Rhizobium sp. N324: one gene and its partner. The protein of the gene in region 1 interacts with the protein of each later gene in a pairwise test. Links are inferred from orthologs where the notes say so. Each region holds a gene or a part of one and is shown on either strand. Other genes may lie near its edges.

The links.
Region 2: the proteins of rsfS (region 1) and AMK05_RS05620 interact in binary tests that used the Escherichia coli proteins (3 or more experiments, as listed by UniProt). The link is inferred for Rhizobium sp. N324 from one-to-one orthologs.

Annotation. Positions count from the first base shown.
Region 1 is NZ_CP013630.1:4,573,686-4,577,208, reverse strand. What follows is about bases 239-3,109. They hold rsfS (ribosome silencing factor), read right to left. Parts: upstream 1,961-3,109; coding sequence 1,517-1,960; downstream 239-1,516. Other genes in these bases: modC (molybdenum ABC transporter ATP-binding protein), read right to left, coding at 2,558-3,109; AMK05_RS21995 (winged helix-turn-helix domain-containing protein), read left to right, coding at 2,170-2,529; rlmH (23S rRNA (pseudouridine(1915)-N(3))-methyltransferase RlmH), read right to left, coding at 918-1,400; AMK05_RS22010 (murein hydrolase activator EnvC family protein), read right to left, coding at 239-753. In the rest of the region: more of AMK05_RS22010, read right to left, coding at 1-238; more of modC, read right to left, coding at 3,110-3,523. UniProt on the Escherichia coli protein: Functions as a ribosomal silencing factor. Interacts with ribosomal protein uL14 (rplN), blocking formation of intersubunit bridge B8.
Region 2 is NZ_CP013630.1:1,187,290-1,190,934, reverse strand. Bases 231-3,223 are described here. They hold AMK05_RS05620 (ATP-binding protein), read right to left. Parts: upstream 2,277-3,223; coding sequence 1,185-2,276; downstream 231-1,184. Other genes in these bases: AMK05_RS05615 (DUF4132 domain-containing protein), read right to left, coding at 2,279-3,223; AMK05_RS05625 (DUF5682 family protein), read right to left, coding at 231-1,184. In the rest of the region: more of AMK05_RS05625, read right to left, coding at 1-230; more of AMK05_RS05615, read right to left, coding at 3,224-3,645.

The DNA.
Region 1 (3,523 bases):
TTCCTCCGAGCGTTTTCTCTCGGCCTCGAGTTCGGCGGCGTTGCTGCGGCTGAGCTTGTCGTTTTCGGCAAGCAGCAGGTCCATGCGCCGCTCTTCCTCGATACTATCCGTCATCGTCGCGGTCAGGCCGGCCTTTTCGGCAGCGCTTGCGGCCTGCAAGGCGGCGAGGCTTGCCAGGTCGCCGGCAAGCTTGTCGGTCTCCTTGCGGATGCCGGGCACCACGGCGCCGAGCAGGATGGCGCTGCGCACCGAGGCGAGCGCGTCGTCAGGGGTGACGAGCAAAGCCGGCGGCGGGTTGCGGCCCATGCGCTGCAGCGCTGCCAGCACTTCTGCCAGCAGGCCGCGGCGCTCGTGCAGGGACCGGCGGATGCCATCCTCCTTGACGCCGAGATCGGCAAGCTTCTTCTCGCTTTCGAGGATCTGCTTGTCGAGCCCCTTGCGGCGGGCGGCGGACTCGATCAGCGCCTGACGGATGCTTTGCGTGTTTTTTTCCAGATCGGCGATGCTCTGCTGCAGCGCGCTCACTTTGTCGCTGGAAAGACTGATGGTTTTCGACAGGGTTTCGAGTTCGGCACGGGTCTTATCCCGTTTGGCGGCCAGTTCGGCGGCCGGATCAGGTGGGGGCGGCTCGGCTGCCGGCGGCGCCGATTGTGCCGCTTCAGGTGCGGCATCCTGCGCCCGGACGATGAAGGGATCTGCCGACACGGCAATCACCGCCGCACCGATACCGGCCGCGATAGCCGGCAGGATCATGCGGTGTCGCCTGGTGGATGCTCTCGTCATGCGTGTTGGGGCACTTTCTCAAATCGCGCGGAGACTAAGCTGATTTGGCGCGCTTTGCCAGAAAGTTCGAAGCACATCGGGCGGCCAAGCAAACACGGCTGCGTGACAATGTGGCGCATCGGGCCGATGCGGCATCAGACGCGGTGATAGGGATGGCCGGACAGGATGGTCACGGCACGATAGAGCTGTTCGGCAATCAGCGTGCGCACGAGCTGATGCGGCCAGGTCATTTTACCCAAGCAAAGCGTGGCGTCGGCACGGTCGTAGAGGGAGGGATCGAGGCCGTCGGCGCCGCCGATGGCGATGGTCAGCTCGCGTTTGCCCTGGTCGCGATAGGCGCCGAGCAGGCCCGCGAAGGCTTCGCTGTCGAGCGCCTTGCCGCGTTCGTCGAGAAGAATGAGGACGCTGCCGTCGGCAAGCGATTTCACAAGCTGCGCCGCTTCCTCGCGCTTGCGGGTTTCCGCATTGGAGGCGCGGCTTTCGGCCACTTCGGCAACGCGGGTAAGTTCGAGGCCGACAGCAGGGCCGGCCTTGGCGAAACGGTCGAAATAACGGGCCGCAAGATCCTTTTCGGGGCCGGATTTCAGCCGTCCCACCGCAAAAAGACCAACTCGCATTCATCCGCTCCTGCTGATGCAGCACATCGGGCGCACGAGGCGCCACCGGCCGGTTTTCCTTTTGCCCGGCCAGCCAATGCCACGTTCAGGCGCCGGACAGAATGCCGGCCTGCCTGTCAGTGCCGCGTTTCTTCATCCATATCCGGAGCCGCCCACATCTTTTCGATGTTGTAGAACTCGCGGATTTCAGGACGAAACACATGCACGATAATATCACCGGTGTCGATCAGGACCCAATCGCCGCCTTCCTGGCCTTCGACGCGGGCCGTGCCGAGGCCGTCGTCTTTCAGGTCGGTGAGCAGGTGATCCGAGATCGCCATGACATGCCTGTTCGAGCGGCCGGAGACGACGATCATGTAGTCTCCCAGCGCCGATTTTCCGGCAATGTCGATGGTGACGATATCTTCAGCTTTGGAGTCCTCGAGGCTGGCGAGGACGGTTTCTAGGGCACGGGCGGCGGCATCGGCGCCACGTTCCGCACTCTTCGGGATAACGGCGAACGTTTTTCCCTTGGCGTGTACTGTTGTCAGTGCTTTCCCTTTCCTGGAATGACAAACCATGCACAACACAAGATCCGATCGAGACCGGATCATGGTTAAGATAGGCATCAAACCATTAATGTTTCAAGACGTGCTAAGATACAGAACGGTCGAAAATCCGATCTGGCGTCCGAATTGAAGGATATTGCCGCGCGGACTGCTGGTGCGGGCGGTGTACAGTTTCCGTACCGCCGCGTAAAGTGCGGCAAATTCCACGATTTCACGATTCGATGACCGATCCAGCCGCAAAAACACTCGTGCCCGTCCTGCGAATCAGCTTCCCGGACGAAGATCGTCTCGGTCACGGCAAGATGGAGCTCTTGGAGCATATCCGCGCGACAGGATCGATCTCGGCGGCGGGGCGGGCGATGGACATGTCCTATCGGCGCGCATGGCTGCTGGTCAGCGAGATGAACCGGATGTTCCGCGAACAGGTGGTGGAGCCGCAGCGCGGTGGCCAGAAGGGCGGCGGCGCGGCGCTGACGCCGTTCGGCGAAGAATTGCTCCAGCGTTTCCGCCGGATGGAAAAGACGATGCGCGAAAGCCTCGCCGAGGATCTCGCCTGGCTCGAAGGCAAGCGCAGTCCGTAAGGGGGCGCAGCCTGTAGGGAGGCGCTGTTCAGGCCTCCAGAGCAACCGTCTTGATGACGGCAAAGACGGTTTTGCCGGGCTGAAGATCGAGGCGCTCGCAGGAGAGCGCTGTGATGCGCGAGAGAATGGCGTCGCCGCCGCAATCGAGCCGGATTTCCACCGTTCCGTCCTCGTCCGGCGATATCGCCGCGATCCTGCCTTCGAGAATGTTCAGCGCGCTGAGGCCCTCGGGCCTGGCGGTTGCCAGCATGACGTCTCGCGACGGAATGCGAATGCGCACCGGCCTGCCTGCGGTAAGCGCTGCACCGGGGATGTGCAACTGAGCAGATTTCAGCGCGACGGTCGACAGGTGGTGGCGTGGATCGTAGCTTTCGACCGTGCCTTCGAGAAGCGCGCCCGCCTCTCTCCGATCAGCCGCCGCAGACGGGCGGCTCAATATGTCGACGGCCGGGCCGATCGCTTCCACCTTGCCGTCGCTGAGGACGACGACCTGGTTTGCCAGCCGCGCCACCTCGGCGATCGAATGGCTGACATAGATGATCGGAATTTCGGTCTGGTCCCGCAATCGCTCCAGATAGGGCAGGATCTCGGCCTTGCGCGCCTCGTCGAGGGCCGCCAGCGGTTCGTCCATCAGCAGCAGGCGGGGCGCGGCGAGAAGGGCGCGGCCGATGGCGACGCGCTGCTTTTCGCCGCCGGAAAGTTTTGCGGGGCTGCGCTCCAGCAGCGGCCCGATGCCGAGCAGGTCGACGATGCGATCGAAGCTCTCGCTGCGTGCGGTTTTCGCCGTAAACCAGCGGCCGTAGGAGAGATTGGCGCGGACGCTGAGATGCGGGAAAAGCCGCGCCTCCTGGAAGACATAACCGAAGCGGCGGCGATGTTTCGGGACGAAGGTGCCGGTTGCTGTTTCGGTCAGGGCCTCGCCGTCGAGGATAACGCGGCCTTCGTCGGGGCGGGCGAGGCCGGCGATGATGCGGATCAGCGAGGTCTTGCCGGA
Region 2 (3,645 bases), 3.4 Mb from region 1 along the record:
TCGCGCGGATCCTCGCCCTTCACCAGGCAGGAGCGCGCCGCATCGATGATCTCGGCCCGCCCCGGCCCCGGCAGGCCGCGCAGATCGGCGAGCGCCCGCGCCTGGGCGACGGTGGCGGCAAGCGAGGGCAGAGGCGGCATGAAATTCGGCCGGTCGCGACGCAGGCGCTCGGCCAGCGCCAGCACCACATCCGCCGCCGCCTCGGTGAAGGGATCATCATGGCCTTCGCCGACCCGCCCGAGCAGCCGCTCGTACCAGCGCGGCGACGGCATGCCGGCGCCGTAACCGTTGATCCGGTCGAGATGATCATGGGTGTAGCGGATCAGATAGGATTTCGTGCGGACAGCCGGCGGCGCCCTGCCCGCTTCCACCCGCTCCCCTTCAGCCGGCGGATCGATCAGCGCCGGCGTGTGAAATCCGCCGGTGATGACGGCGATCGGCCCCTCGCCCGGCGACAGCGCCGCCCTCGCCATCGCCGCGCGCATTGAGGCCTCGCGGGAGAGCGTATCGTCGGCGGCGATCGCGGCGGCCGGAGTAGCCAGGCGCGACAGGGCGCAGTGAATGCCGACATCGCGGAAAAAGCCGCGCCAATCCTTCTGCCCGGCGCGGGATTCGAACAGCCGGTCCCAGGCCTCGTTGAAATCGCGCACGCTGAGCCGCTTCACCAGGCCCTCGGCATAATCGGAATAGGCAAGCTGGCCCTCGTCGGTCAAAAGCGCCGGCGCCGTTGCCTCCTCGCCCGGCGCCTGGCCCTCGCCCTCCTCGCGTGCCTTCTCCTGGCGGGCGGCGGCAAGGCGGGCGCCGCTCTCCTGATCGGCAAAGACAACCGGGCAGCCGCGCTCTCCGGCGAGCCGCAGCGCCGCCCATTCCGGCGAAGTCGCCGAGAAGGGCCAGTAGCCGACGGGAAGGCGCTCGTCGGAGGTCCCTTCGCCGTCGGCGACGGACACTATGGCGATCGGCAGCCTGATATCGGGATGCGACAAAAGCGGCAGCAGGGCCGCAAAATCCGCCGGCATCTCCAGCACGATGGCGCGCGGGCCGATCTCGGCCAGGGCGGCGGTCAGGTGCAGCGCGCAGGCCGGGCTGTGGTGGCGGATGGGTAAGAAGAAAAATCCGCCTTCGCCCGCTGTCAGCCGCCGCCCATAGGCGGCAAAGGCCTCGTGTTCTGCCGCCTCCGCCTCCATTCAGCCGAGCCTCAGGACGCGCGCTGCCTCATAGAAGGAGCGCCAGTCGCTGCCGGAGCGGGCACGGTCCTTGACGACATGATCGACATAGGACTTGAACTTGCGGCCGTCTTCCGGATCGTCCTTCAGCACGATGCCGCCGATCTGGCGGGCAAGATGCGCGCCCGTCACCATGCCGTCGCCGAGATACGCGGCTTCGAGGGCGGCCGCATGGGCGACATTGACCGCTTCGGCGGTCGACATGACGGCGGCCGGCTTCTGCAGCGTCACGCCTTCGGCGGTGCGCCCCGCTCTCAACTCCTGAAAGCAGGAGACGAGGATGGCAAGCGCCGCCTCCGGCAGATCCGGCTTGACGCCTGACGGCGCCAGCCGGTCGGCGAGACGGCGGCGGATCAGCTCGCGTTCGAAGGTCGGGTCGGTGATCGGATGCACGGTTTCGAAGTTGAAGCGCCGCTTCAAGGCGCTCGACATTTCGCTGACGCCGCGGTCGCGCAGGTTCGCCGTGCCGATGATGTTGAATCCCGGCGCGGCGCGCACGATGGCGGCATCGCCGAGTTCGGGAATTGCGATCATCTTTTCCGACAGGATGGAGATCAGCCCGTCCTGGATCTCCGGCGGGCAGCGCGTCAGCTCCTCGATGCGCATGACGAGGCCGGCGCGCATCGCCTGCAGCACTGGCGACGGCACCAGCGCCTTTTCGCTCGGGCCTTCGGCAATCAGCAGCGCATAGTTCCAGCCATAACGCAGATGCTCTTCCATCGTGCCGGCCGAGCCCTGGACGACGAGGCGGGTCGAGCCGGTGACGGCGGCGGCCAGAAGCTCGCTCAGCATCGATTTCGCCGTGCCCGGCTCGCCGACGAGCAGCAGCCCCTGCTCGCCCATCAGGCTGACGATCGCCCGCTCGACGAGCGCATCGTCGCCGTAGAATTTGCGCGAGATGCCGAGCGCGGCATCGCCGAGCACGAAGGCGCGCACGGCGCGTGCCGAGAGCCGCCAGCCCGGCGGCCGCGGCCCCTTGTCGGTCTCGGCCAGCCTGGCAAGCTCGGCTGCATAAAGGATTTCCGTTGCCGGACGAAGGACTGACTGATCCATTTTCACCATCCACCCTTCTTTTCCCACGCGGCATCGAAGCCGGTGCCCTTGTCGGCGATGGCGCGCAGATCGTTCCAGGTTTCGCTGAGCAGCACTGGCGGCACCTTGGCAAGCGGCGTCTCGCCGCCATAGGTCACCCGGCCGCCCGGCTGGATGCGGGCAAAACGCATCTCGGTCAGCGCCTTCGGCACGCGTTCGCTCTCGCCGATATAGCTGCCGGTGAATTCGATGATGGCGGCCACGCCGCAATCGCCGAACGTCTTCTCATAGGTGTAGAAGCCGGCGCCGTCCTCGACCGGGCCTCTGATATAGCCGAGCGCCTCAGCGGCCGAGCGAAGCGTCAGATTGTCGATCATCCAGCCCTTGCGGTCGTCGATGCGCTTGGCGTGCGGCTTGTCCTCGGAAAGCACCGGCCGGTCGAGCTGTTCGAACAGCGGCTTGACCTCGTAATCGTCGAGATGAGTCTTCCAGGCCTTGGCCCCGGCCTCGCCGAGGCTGACGCGGTGGGCGATCGAGATGCCGGCAAAGTCTTTGAGATCGACGGCTTCGTCCTCGGCATTGGTGAAGGTGCCGTCGTCGAGCGCGCGGAAGCTGGCGACGATCTTGCCCTTGTCGTCATGGCCGGCCAGAACCAGGCGGCGCAGCAGCCGGCCGACGATCGGATGGGCAAGCAGGAAGGTTTCGAAATCCTCGCGCGGCCAGAGGCGGGCCGTGCACATCGCCTCGTAGAGGCGGCCGCTCTGCAGCTCCACGGTCTGCTTCAGTTCCTTCTTGGCGCTGGAAAGCAGTTTCTTCGCCTCCTTCGCCTCTTCCGCCTCCTCCGGGTCCGAAGGCGTCGGCAGCGAGGCGATCGGCTTGCCGTCGGGATTTTCGAGGATGAGCTTCATCTCCTCCTTGCCGTTCTTGGCCGTTTCGGCGACCAGACGGGCGCGATAGAGGCGTTCGCCGATCGGCAGTTCGAGCAAGCCGTCCTCGTCAATGCCGGCCGACGGCATGGTGCGGTCGCCGAGTTCGGCCGGCGTCCAGCCGCGCGCCTCGGCAAAGGCGGAGATGACCTCGCCGGCATATTTGCGCATGCCCGGCTGCTTGTGGCGCTGCGAGGCGATCAGCACGAGCTGCAGCACCTGGGGAACCGGGTTTGCCATCAGCGCATCGAGCAGCGCCCGGCACTGGTTCGGCCGCTTGCCGTGTTCGCGCAGGTAACGCTTGACGAGAAGCGTGGTCTCGGCCGGCGGCGCGAAGCGGGCAAGCGCCAGCAGGCCGCGATGATCGAGCGCGCTGTTTAAATAGATGGCGAGCTTTTCCCGGCGCAGCTCGGCAAAGGCCAGCTCCTCGGTAAAATCGGTGCGCCATTTCTTCGTATAATCGT